Regions from separate parts of the Streptomyces sp. NPDC091292 genome, predicted to be linked through region 3. Evidence: riboswitches for the same ligand, from Rfam matches in the RefSeq annotation. Region 3 holds a riboswitch; each other region holds the start of a gene.
What was found. A riboswitch is a leader RNA that binds a small molecule or an ion and turns the genes downstream of it on or off. The one in region 3 is predicted to bind cobalamin.

Region 1 (3,954 bases), 680 kb from region 3:
AACGCGATGGCGACGACCATCTCGACCGGCGCTCTGAAGCCCAAGACGGCGGTGGCCATGTCCGCCGTGCTCAATCTCGTCGGTGCCTTCCTCTCCGTGGAGGTCGCCAAGACGATCTCCGGCGGGATCGTCAGTGAAGAGGGCATGCGGACCGAAGTGATCTTCGCGGCGCTCGTCGGCGCCATCCTCTGGAATCTGCTGACCTGGCTCGTGGGGCTGCCGTCCAGCTCCTCGCACGCCCTGTTCGGCGGTCTGATCGGCGCGGCCGTCATGTCGGCCGGCTGGTCGTCCGTGAACGGTTCGACGGTCGTCACCAAGGTGCTGCTGCCCGCCATCGCCGCGCCCCTGGTGGCCGGTCTCGCGGCGCTGCTCGCCACCCGGCTGACGTACCGCATCGGCCGCCGCGCCGACGAGCGGGCCACCGCCAAGGGCTACCGCGCCGGACAGATCGCGTCGGCCGGCCTCGTCTCGCTGGCGCACGGCACCAACGACGCGCAGAAGACGATGGGCATCATCACGCTGGCCCTGGTCACGGGCGGTGTCCTCGCCCCGGGCTCCAACCCGCCGGTCTGGGTCATCACGTCCGCCGGTGTCGCCATCGCGCTCGGCACCTACCTCGGCGGCTGGCGCATCATCCGCACCATGGGCAAGGGCCTCACCGACCTCGCGCCGCCGCAGGGCTTCGCCGCCCAGACCAGCGCCGCGACGGTCATCCTGGCCTCCTCGCACCTGGGCTTCTCGCTCTCGACCACCCAGTCCTGCTCCGGCGCCGTGATGGGCGCGGGGCTCGGCCGCAAGGGCGGTGTGGTCCGCTGGTCCACCGCCACCCGGATGTTCGTCGCCTGGGGCCTGACCCTGCCGGCCGCCGGACTGGTCGGCGCGGGCGCCGAGTTCCTGACCAAGCAGGGCACCTGGGGTGTCGTCGTCACCGGCGCGCTCCTGGTCATCGGCTCGGCCGTGATCTGGGGTCTGTCCCGCCGCCGGCCGGTCACCCATGACAACGTCAACGACGTCGACGGTGAGCCCGCGGGCGTGGTCACCACCGCCATCGCCGCCGTGACGCCGCCCCCGGCGGGCACCTTCACCGCTCCGGAGCCGGGCGACACCGAAGTGGCCGCCGACGCGACCGCCGCGGCAGGAACCGACAGCACCGGCAGCACTGGCAGCACCGACGGCACCGACGGCACCGACGGCACCTCGGGCGACGAGGACCTGAAGACGACCATCCCGGCCGGGAACGGCCCTTCCGCTGAGCCCGCGCCGCGGGCCGCCACGGTGTGAGGAACCATCAGCCATGAAGATCGACTGGGCAGCTCTCGGCTCCGTGTTCGGAGTCAGCCTCGTGGTGACGGTGGCCCTCGTGGGCCTGTTCACGCTCGGCATCGTCGGACTCTCGCAGCGGAGTCCGGCGCCCGCGGCGGGCGGTGAGGCCGCCGCGGCCGACGCCACCACACCGCAGGGGACGGCCGCGCGCGGGGGTGCCGGTAGCGGTGGCGCGATGGCGCTCGTGGGTGCCTACACGTGCTTCGCGCTGTGCGTGGCGGCCGTCGGCTACGGCATCTATCTGATCGTCGCCTGACCGTCGCCTGACAGGGTTCCGGGGGCCGCGCGGCTCCCGTCGGACGTACTCCGTGTGGGGTGCGGGACACATGTGATGTCCCGCACCCCACACGCGTGTGTGGGGCTTCGCACACTCTCCCTTCGCAGGTCAACTGTGAGTTGACGGGTGTTCTCGGGGCGTGGTGGACTGCCGGGGCCATCACGGCGGCAGGAGAGGAAACCGGTGCGAATCCGGTGCGGTCCCGCCACTGTTACCGGGGAGCACTCCCCCACCGGACGTCACGGCCCGCACGGGCTGGAAGACCGGGGGAGCCGCGGATCCGGGAGCCAGGAGACTCTCGCCGTCGTGTCCGTCGAACCAGGGCGCGGACCCTGAGTGAGGACATAGCGCGATGCCGGGCTGCCCGCCTCCCCTGCCCTTCGGCCCTCTCGGCCCTCTCGATCTCGTCGTACCCGCGGTAGTACACGTGGTAGTACCCGTGGTAGTACCCGTCCCCCGAGGCGTCTCGGCCGGCTGAACCCATGCGTGCCGAGCGAGTCTTCGCTTACGGCGCCGCCGCCGGCCTGCTCGGCGACCTGATCCTCGGCGATCCCCGCCGAGGTCATCCGGTCGCCGTGTTCGGCCGGGCCGCGGGCGCCGTCGAACAGGTCCTGTGGCGTGACCACCGCGCGTGGGGCGCCCTCCACACGGCGGTGTGCGCCGGTGGCGCGACGGGCGCCGCCGCGCTGGCGTCCCGCGCGGTACGGACGTCTCCTTCCGCTTCCGTCGCGCTGACCGCCGCCGCGACCTGGTCGGTGCTCGGCGGGACGACCCTGGGCCGGGAGGCGCGGGCGATCGGCGCGGCGCTGGCCGCCGGGGACATCGCGGGCGCGCGCGAGCGGCTGCCGCATCTGTGCGGCCGGGACCCGCAGTCCCTGGACGGTCCCGGGATCGCACGGGCCGTCGTGGAGTCCGTCGCCGAGAACACCTCCGACGCCGTGGTGGGCGCCCTGGTGTGGGGCGCCGTCGGCGGTGTGCCCGGCCTGGTCGGGTTCCGTGCCGTCAACACGCTGGACGCGATGGTGGGTCACAAGTCGCCCCGCCACCGGCGGTTCGGGTGGGCCTCGGCGCGCCTCGACGACGTGGTGGGCGCGCCGGGTGCCCGGCTGACGGCTGCTCTCGCGGTGCTCGCGGGAGGCGACCCGGGCGGCGCCACGCGCGCGTGGCGTGCCGACGCCGGACGGCACCCCAGCCCCAACGCCGGTCCCGTGGAGGCGTCCTTCGCGGGCGCCCTGGGCGTACGGCTCGGCGGAACCCTCTCCTACGGGGGCCGGGTCGAGCACCGGCCCGTGCTCAACACCCATGGACGCGCCGTCGAGGTCCGGGACATCGAGCGGGCGGTACGGCTGTCGCGGCGGGTCGGCGTGCTCGCGCTCGGCGTGTCCGTGGCCGGACGGCTGACGTGGGCGGGGGCCGTGAGACGCGGACAGGCCGGGCGACGTACGCGCGCGGGAGGACGGGGATGAGCGGAGGGACAGGGGTGAGCGGGACCACGAGCGCCGGAGGCGTACGCAGGGGCGGTGGCCTGTTGGTCGCCGGGACCACGTCCGACGCCGGGAAGAGTGTCGTGACCGCCGGGATCTGCCGGTGGCTGGTGCGGCAAGGGGTCAAGGTCGCGCCGTTCAAGGGGCAGAACATGTCCCTGAACTCGTTCGTCACGCGCGAGGGCGCCGAGATCGGCCGGGCCCAGGCGATGCAGGCCCAGGCCGCCCGCGTCGAACCGACCGCGCTGATGAACCCCGTACTCCTCAAACCGGGCGGCGACCGCAGCAGCCAGGTCGTGCTGCTCGGCAAGCCGGTGGGCGAGTTGAGCGCGCAGGGCTTCTTCGGCCGGCCGGGCGCGCCCGGACACCACGACGGACCCGGTACGGACGGGCTGCGCGGTGGCCGGCAAGAGGCCCTGCTCGACACGGTCGTGGACTGCCTGGAGCGGTTGCGGGGCAGCCATGACGCCGTGATCTGCGAGGGGGCGGGCAGTCCGGCCGAGATCAATCTGCGGCGCACGGACATCGTGAACATGGGCGTCGCGCGGGCCGCGCGGCTGCCGGTCCTGGTGGTCGGCGACATCGACCGCGGCGGCGTCTTCGCTTCCTTCTTCGGTACGACGGCCCTGCTGGCCCCCGGGGACCAGGAGCTGCTGGCCGGGTATCTGGTCAACAAGTTCCGCGGCGACGTGTCCCTCCTCGAACCGGGCCTGGAGATGCTCCGGGGGCTCACCGGCCGTGCCACGTACGGCGTGCTGCCCTACCGGCACGGCCTCGGCATCGACGAGGAGGACGGGCTGCGGGTCTCGCTGCGCGGCGCGGTCCGTGAGTCCGTGGTCGCTCCCCCGCTCGGCGACGACGTGCTGCGGG
Region 2 (3,954 bases), on a different contig from region 3:
GCGAGATCCGCGGCGATCAGGAAGGCCGCGCCGAGCAGCGCGGCGGCCGGCAGCGCGCGGCGGTGGTCGGCGCCGACGAGGAGGCGTACGACGTGCGGCATGATCAGGCCGACGAAACCGATCTGGCCGCTGACCGCGACGATCGTGCCGATCATCAGCGCGACCAGCGTGAACATCGCGGCCCGGAAGCGGTGGACGTCCAGGCCGAGCGCCGTGGCCGCCTCCTCCCCCGCGAGCAGCAGATTCAGCGGGCGGCAGACACCGAGCAGTACGGCCGTGCCGATCAGGACCGCGCCCGCCGGAATCCACACCATGGTCCACGTGGTGCCCGCGAGACCGCCGAGCATCCACCGCAGCGCCGACTGCGTCTTGTGCGGATCGCTGGACGTGACGACGAGGAAACTCGCCACCGCCGACAGCACCTCGGCCGTCGCCACACCCGCGAGAACGAGCCGTACGGTCGTCATCCGGCCGCCGGACCGGGCGAGGAAGTACACCGCGATCAGGGCCGCCAGCGCACCGATGAAGGCGGCGATCGGCAGCGAGAAGACGCCGAACAGCGTCAGGTTGAAGACCAGCACGAGGACCGCGCCGACGCTCGCACCCGAGGACACGCCGAGCAGCATCGGATCGGCGAGCGGATTGCGGACCAGTGCCTGCAACGCCATCCCGGCCACCGAAAGCCCGGCACCCACCACCGCGCACAGCAGGACGCGGGGCAGCCGGACGTCCATGACGATGGTCTCGCGCGCCGCCGGCCAGGTCTGTTCGACCAGATCCGGATGGAGTTGATGGAGCAGGATGCCCCACACGTCCCCCGCCGGAATGCCGATCGAACCGGCCGCGACACCGAAGGTCGCCGCGATGAGGACGAGGGCGCCGAGACCGGTCAGCACCAGGGGGTAGGGGGCCCGACGGCGGCGGTACCCCCCGCTCACCGGAAGCGGTCCGGGTGGAGCTGCCGGGCCAGCGACTCCACGGCGGCGGGTACCCGTACGCCCAGCACGGTGGACGACAAGGGCAGTACCGCGAACCGCTTGTTCTTGATCGCGGGCACGTCCCGCAGCGCCGGGTTGGAGAGCAGGAACTTCTTCTTCTGCTCGACGGTCTGGTCCCCGTAGTCGTAGATGAGGACGGTGTCGGGCGCCCGGTCGGCGACCTGTTCGAACGACACGTCGCCGAAGGTCTTGTCGAGGTCGGCGAAGATGTTCGCGCCGCCCGCTCGCTCGATCATCGTGTTGCCGATGCCCGTACCACCGGCGGTGAACGCGGTCTTGTCGCCGCTGTCGTAGACGAAGAGCTTGACCGGGTCGACGCCGTCGAGGCGCCTGTCGACTCCGTCCAGCGTGGCGTGCAGGCTCTTGACCTGCTTCTCGGCCCGCTCCGGTACGCCGAACACCTTGGCCACGTCCCGGATCTCCCGGTCGACCATGGCCATCGTCACCGGCCCGGACGCACACGCCTCGATGTTCAGCCGGGTGTTGATCCCGGCACCGGTGAAGGTGTCCCGGCCGCGCCCCTCCTTCTCGTCGAAGGTGGACCCGAAACCGCCGTACACGAAGTCGGGTTCGGCGGCGAGCAGCGCCTCGTAGGAGGGGTACTCCTTGGACAGGACCTTGATCTTGTCGTACGCGGATGCGTACTCGGGGAGGATCTTGTCGTCCAGATAGCCCGTGCCGGCCATCGACTTCTCCAGGCCGAGGGCGAGCATCACCTCGGTCGCGTGCTGGTTCAGCGACACCGCGCGCTGGGGCGGTCGCTCGTACGTCGTCCTCACACCGCAGTTGGAGACGGTGACCGGGAAGCCCTTGGCGGCCGGGCCCGCCGTGCCGCCGCCGGAACTCTCCCCACCGCTTCCGCCGCAGCCGGATATGAGGAGCGCCGAGGCCACCAGGAGCACGGGCAGACGCCTGGGCAGGCGCTTGGGAAGGGAATGCGAGCGTATGCCCGCCTTCAAAAAGCCCCGGGCCGATCTGTCGTCAGGCTGCCGCACAGGCATGCCGAACCACCCTCCTCCAGGGAGATCCGCCCTGGTTTCGTCGAGGTGGCGACCGCGTGAGTCTCCTGGCTCTCGGGTCGAGGCTCACCCCGGCCTTCCCGCCCGTTTCCGGGCAGTGGCCTAGTGCTGGGGTTCGCTCGCCGATCACAGTGGCGGGACCGCGCCGGATTCACACCGGCTTCCTCGTCCGCCGTCGCCTTGTCGCCGAGCATCATCGCACCCGGGCGCAAGGGCCCGTCATCCGGCCGTCATTCCGGTTGGCACGTCGGCCCGGCACGTCGGCCCGGCACGTCGGCCCGGCAGGTCAGCCCGGCATGTCAGGCCGTCCCGTACGCCCTTGATCGACCACACTGCGGCAGATGACCGATACATCCGGGGGCCGAGGCGGGGCCGGGTCCGAGGGGCGGAGTGCGACGGCGGGACCGCCCGGACCTTCCGCGCGCCTCGCGGAGCTGGACGAGGAACAGCAAGGCGTACTGCGCCAGGTGGGCCGGGAGTGGGGCGAGGTGACCGCGCCGCCCGAGACCTGGCGCCGCGCCCTGCCCGTCGACCCCGATCTCGGCAGCTTCCCGCCGCCCGCGCAGCTCCGGCCCGCCCGCTTCGGGCGCCTGGTGCCGCTCACGCCCCTGGGGACGGGTACGCCGGGGCAGCAACTCGACGAGGAGGAGCCGGAGGAGGCGCCCGCCGGGCGGATGGGGCGCGCCGGGGCCTGGACCCGGCGGCTGCTCCTCGGTACGCCGCTGAAGAGTTCCGCCCTGGTGTCCGAGCGGATGCGCAAGCTGGTGGCGCTGCCCGTGCTGTCGGCCGACGCGCTGTCGTCGGTCGCGTACGGTCCCGAGGCGATGCTCGCGGTCCTCGTGCTCGCGGGGACGGCGGGCCTCGCGTACTCCTTCCCGATCTCCGCCGCGATCGTCTTCCTGATGCTGGCGGTCGGCCTGTCGTACCGGCAGACGATCCGCGCGTACCCGCACGGCGGTGGCTCGTACATCGTGGCCGGTGACAATCTGGGCCCTGTGGCAGGGCTGGTGGCCGCCGCCGGGCTGATGACCGACTACGTCCTCACCGTCGCCGTGTCGATCGCCTCGGGCGTCGCGGCGATCACCTCGGCGATTCCCTCGCTGGCCCCGGACACCGTGCCCATCGGCGTCGGCGTGATCGTGCTGCTGCTCGCGGGCAATCTGCGGGGCATCCGGCAGGCGGGCGCGCTGTTCGCCGCGCCGACCTACCTGTTCATCATCGCCATGTTCGCGCTGATCACCGCCGGGCTCGCCGACTCGGCGGGGCGCGACTTCCACCCGCAGCCGACCCCGGCGGTCACGGTCACCGAGGGCGCGACCCTCTTCCTCGTCATGCGGGCCTTCTCGTCGGGCGCGACGGCGATGACCGGTATCGAGGCGATCTCCAACGCGGTACCGGCGTTCAAGCCCGTCGAGTGGCGGCAGGCCCGGACCACGCTGACCTGGATGGTGGGGCTGCTCATCACGATGTTCGCGGGGATCATCGTGGTGATCCACCTCGCGGGTGTGGTGCCCAGCAGCAAGGAGACGATCCTCTCCCAACTGGCGCACCTCAGCTTCGGGTCCGGCTGGATGTACGTGTTCGTGCAGGCCACCACCGCCGCCGTCCTGCTGCTCGCCGCGAACACCGCGTACAACGACTTCCCCCGCGTGCTGTCCCTGCTCGCGCGCGACGACTACGCGCCCCGCACCTTCATGCGCCTCGGCGACCGCCTCGCCTACAGCAACGGCATCATCGTCCTGTCGCTGGCCGCCGCCCTGGTCTACCTGGCGTTCGACGGACAGACGGGCGCCCTGATCCCGCTGTACGCGGTCGGTGTCTTCCTCGCCTTCACGCTCTCGCAGGCCGGGATGGTCGTGCACTGGTGGCGGCTGCGGGACCGGCACTGGCGCAAGAGCATGTGCTTCAACGCCGTCGGGGGTCTGCTGTCGGCCGTC
Region 3 (3,954 bases):
CACCCGACCCAGACGTTCCGCGTGGAGATGACTCCAGCGACGGAGTACGTCGGCAAGCGACTGACTGTCGAGACGGACTCCACCACGGTCCTGCGGTTCTGCCACCGTTTCGTGGACGACGTGCCGTGGTCCACACAGGCGACGTACTACCCGGAGTGGCTGATTCAGCAAGCGCCCCGCCTCACGGATCCGGGGGACATCGAGGAAGGAACCACTCGCTACCTGGCCGGTCTCGGTGTCGAGCAAGAGGGCTACTTCGATGAGATCGCAGCCCGCATGCCGACACCCGACGAAGCGCGGCTGCTGGAGATCGGGGCGGGCGTGCCCGTGCTGCTCTGGACCCGTACCGGGTACTCGAAGGACCGCCCCATCCGCTGCACGATCACGACCTTCCGTGGCGACCTGAACCGCATGAACTACGAGATCGGCGACCTGTCCGCCCGAAGCGAGAACGAGCCCAAGTGAGAATCCTCCCCGCCCAACCCTCCGACGTGGCCAAGCTGCTCGCCTTCCGTGAGGAAGCGGCGGCTTGGCTCACTCGACTCGGGAGTGACCAGTGGCAACGGCCGTATCCCGCTGACCGGCTGCTCGCCACCGTTGAGGCCGGAACCGTATTCATGGTCGTGGACGACGACGTGACGGCGGCCACCATCACTCTCACGCCGGATGCCGAGGATGGCCTCTGGACCGAGTCGGAGTTGAGCGAGCCATCCCGGTTCATCAACAAGCTCACAGTGGGACGTGCGTACGCAGGTCAGAACCTCGGGGGCCGACTGCTCGATTGGGCAGGGGGTCGGGCGTACCGAGACGGGGCGAAATGGCTGCGGCTCGATGCGTGGACCACGAACGAAGCCCTACAGCGGTACTACCTGCGCCAGGGGTTCGACCACGTACGCACGGTGCGCGAGGGTGGTGCGGTGAACGGTGGTCCGCGCGTTTCCGGATGGCTCGCGCAGCGTCTCACGGGACCGACCGACCACGGGTTTCTCGACCTGACCGAGTGAGCGTGGCGGCGGGCGCTGGAGTGCGCCCGCCACCTTGCCGGCGTCCGGCGCCGGGCCGTCCCCGGGCCGCCCGAGGGTGGCCGACGACAACCAGCAACGACCATCAACCCCCGCTCCACAGCAGGTCGGAGCGGGGTTCTTCGGCGTTCCCCCTGGCCAATCTGACACCGCATCAGTTCTAGTTATAGTGGGCAATGGCCGTGCCACCGCAGAGAGATGGGGCAACCGTTGACTTCGCAGACGCAGGTGACCGATCACGGCGGAGGCGTCCGGTCGATCCGGGTCCCCATACCGGACAATCCGCTGGGGCATACGCTCGTCCATCTCCTCGACACCGACAGCGGGCCCGTCCTGGTCGACACCGGATGGGACGACCCCGCGTCCTGGTCCACGCTGACGGCCGGGCTCGCCGCCTGCGGGACCTCGGTGGACGCGGTGCACGGCGTCGTCATCACGCACCACCACCCCGACCACCACGGCCTGTCGGGCCGGGTCCGCGAGGCGTCGGGTGCGTGGATCGCCATGCACGCGGCCGACACAGACGTGGTGCGCCGCACCCGCGAGAACCGGCCCGAGCGCTGGTACGCGTACATGGCCGCCAAGCTCGCCGCCGCCGGGGCGCCCGACGACCTGGTGGCGCCGTTGCGCGCGGCCCGCGACGCCGGCCGGTCCGCCGGGGTGCCGGGCCTGCGCCCCGCGCTGCCGGACCGCGAGATCGTCCCCGGCGACCTGCTGCCCCTCGCGGGCCGCCGACTGCGCGCGATCTGGACGCCCGGCCACACCCCGGGACATGTCTGTCTGCATCTGGAGGAGGCGCATCCGGCGGGGCTTCCGGGCCACGGCCGCCTCTTCTCCGGCGACCATCTGCTGCCCGGGATCACCCCGCACATCGGGCTCTACGAGGACCCGGACGACAGCAGCGCCGTCCCGGACCCGCTCGGCGACTACCTCGACTCGCTGGAGCGCGTGGGCCGGCTCGGGCCCGCCGAGATCCTTCCCGCGCACCAGCACGCGTTCACCGACGCTCCCGCCCGGGTGCGGGCCCTCCTCGACCACCACGAGTCCCGCCTCACCCATCTGCACGCCCTGCTCGCCACCCCCCTCACGCCCTGGCAGCTCGCCGAACGCATGGAGTGGAACCGTCCCTGGACGGAGATCCCCTTCGCCTCGCGCACCATCGCCGTCTCGGAGGCGGAGGCCCATCTGCGCCGGCTGGTCAAACTGGGGCGGGCGGAGGCGGTGCCGGGGAGCGAGCCGGTGACGTATCGGGCCGTGGAATGACCGGCCATACGGATCCCGGTGCACCCTGAGTGCCCGGTTCCGAGGCGCCGGAGTGCCCGGTTCCCCGGCCGGTACAGTAAGCAGGTCGTCATCATGCCCTGATGGGGGGAAGCCGGTGCGAATCCGGCGCTGACCCGCAGCCGTGAGCCTTCGAGCCGTCGTCGAGTTGTCCTCGCGCCGTGTTCGAGGTGAGCCGGAATGCCCCGCCGTGGACATGACCGGCTCGTGTCACCGGGACCCCCGGTGACCGGCACCGTCGAGGCATACGGAGCCGGAGCCGCCCGGTGCCCCGTGTGTGCCCGTGCTGCCCGGCTCCCCCGTAGGGAGAGGCACCCGCCGATCATGAACATTCGCCGCAGCGCAGCGGTCCTGGCCGCCACCGCAGTGATCGGCACCGCCACGGCCCCGGCCGCCTTCGCGGACGAGGCGGCCCCTTCGCCGTCGCCCTCGGTGGCGCTCCCCTCCGGCCTCTACGGCACCGCCGACCCGACGTACGACGGTGTGTGGCGGCAGTCGCTCGCGCTGCTCGCCCAGGACACCGTGAAGGTGGTGCCCTCGGCCAAGGCCGTCGACTGGCTCACCGGACAGCAGTGCGCGGACGGCGCCTTCGCCGCGTTCCGGGCCGACTCCGGCACCGCGTGCGGAGCGAAGACCGCCGTCGACACCAACAGCACGGCCGCCGCGGTGCAGGCGCTCGCCGCGCTCGGCGGGCAGGACGCGGCGGTGCGCAAGAGCGTGGACTGGCTCCGGTCCGTCCAGAACAAGGACGGCGGCTGGGGCTACAACCCGGGCAGCCCCAGCGACACCAACTCCACCTCCGTGGTGATCGGCGCGCTCGCGGCCTCCGGCACCAAGCCCGCCGACGTCGCGTCGCCGGACGGCAAGTCCCCCTATGACGCACTCCTCGCCCTCGCGATCCCCTGCGCCGAGAAGGACGGCGGCGCCTTCGCCTACCAGCCCGACAAGAAGGGCAAGCTCGCGGCGAACGCGGACGCCACGGCCGCCGGTATCGTCGGCGGACTCGGCGTCGGCCTCGCGGCCACGGCCGCCGAGGCCCCGAAGGAGACCAGTACGGGCTGCGACGCGGCTTCCGCCAAGGTTCCGGACGGCGCCGCCCGCAACGGCGCCGCCCAGCTCGCCCTCGCCATCCTCAAGGACGGGCACCTGACGTCCACGCTGCCCGGCGCCGATGACCAGCCGGACTACGGCAACACCGCCGACGCCGTCGTCGCGCTCGCCGCCGCCGGACGGACCGACGAGGGCGAGAAGGCGCTGGCCTGGCTGGAGGGCAACGCCACCGCCTGGGCCGACCAGGGCGGCCCGGCCGCGTACGCCCAACTGATCTTCGCCGCGCACGCGGTGGGCTCCGACCCGCGCGCCTTCGGCTCCACCGACCTGGTGCGGCAGTTGAACGCGACCGGACCTGCGCCGCAGGCGAAGACCGCGTCCCCGGGCGGGAAGGCCGAGGCCGCCAAGGACAAGGCCGCCGAGAGCAGTGACGACGGCGGGGGCGTCAGCGTCTGGTGGATCGTCGGGGTCGGGCTCGTCGGCGGTATCGGCATCGGGTTCCTGCTGAGCGGACGCAAGAAGAAGCAGCAGCTGTGACCCCGGTACCGACCGCCATCGCTCGTGTCGGCGCCCCTTTCCTCGCCCTCTTCCTCGCCCTGTC

Region 1: another riboswitch for cobalamin. It lies ahead of ACIQNU_RS07850 (cobalamin biosynthesis protein); the one in region 3 lies ahead of ACIQNU_RS04770 (prenyltransferase/squalene oxidase repeat-containing protein).
Region 2: another riboswitch for cobalamin. It lies ahead of ACIQNU_RS22195 (ABC transporter substrate-binding protein); the one in region 3 lies ahead of ACIQNU_RS04770 (prenyltransferase/squalene oxidase repeat-containing protein).

What each region holds. Positions count from the first base shown of each region.
Region 1 covers NZ_JBIVUQ010000001.1:1,630,193-1,634,146, reverse strand. Annotated here, with positions in the region: gene ACIQNU_RS07860 (anion permease) at 1-1,281, shown strand, start outside; gene ACIQNU_RS07855 (hypothetical protein) at 1,295-1,579, shown strand; cobalamin riboswitch at 1,773-1,898, shown strand; gene ACIQNU_RS07850 (cobalamin biosynthesis protein) at 2,083-3,066, shown strand; gene ACIQNU_RS07845 (cobyric acid synthase) at 3,081-3,954, shown strand, end outside.
Region 2 covers NZ_JBIVUQ010000007.1:404,464-408,417, forward strand. Annotated here, with positions in the region: gene ACIQNU_RS22190 (FecCD family ABC transporter permease) at 1-938, opposite strand, end outside; gene ACIQNU_RS22195 (ABC transporter substrate-binding protein) at 935-1,918, opposite strand; cobalamin riboswitch at 2,058-2,186, opposite strand; gene ACIQNU_RS22200 (APC family permease) at 2,359-3,954, shown strand, end outside.
Region 3 covers NZ_JBIVUQ010000001.1:945,306-949,259, reverse strand. Annotated here, with positions in the region: gene ACIQNU_RS04785 (GntR family transcriptional regulator) at 1-465, shown strand, start outside; gene ACIQNU_RS04780 (GNAT family N-acetyltransferase) at 462-1,004, shown strand; gene ACIQNU_RS04775 (MBL fold metallo-hydrolase) at 1,221-2,285, shown strand; cobalamin riboswitch at 2,355-2,508, shown strand; gene ACIQNU_RS04770 (prenyltransferase/squalene oxidase repeat-containing protein) at 2,628-3,890, shown strand; gene ACIQNU_RS04765 (SCO2322 family protein) at 3,887-3,954, shown strand, end outside.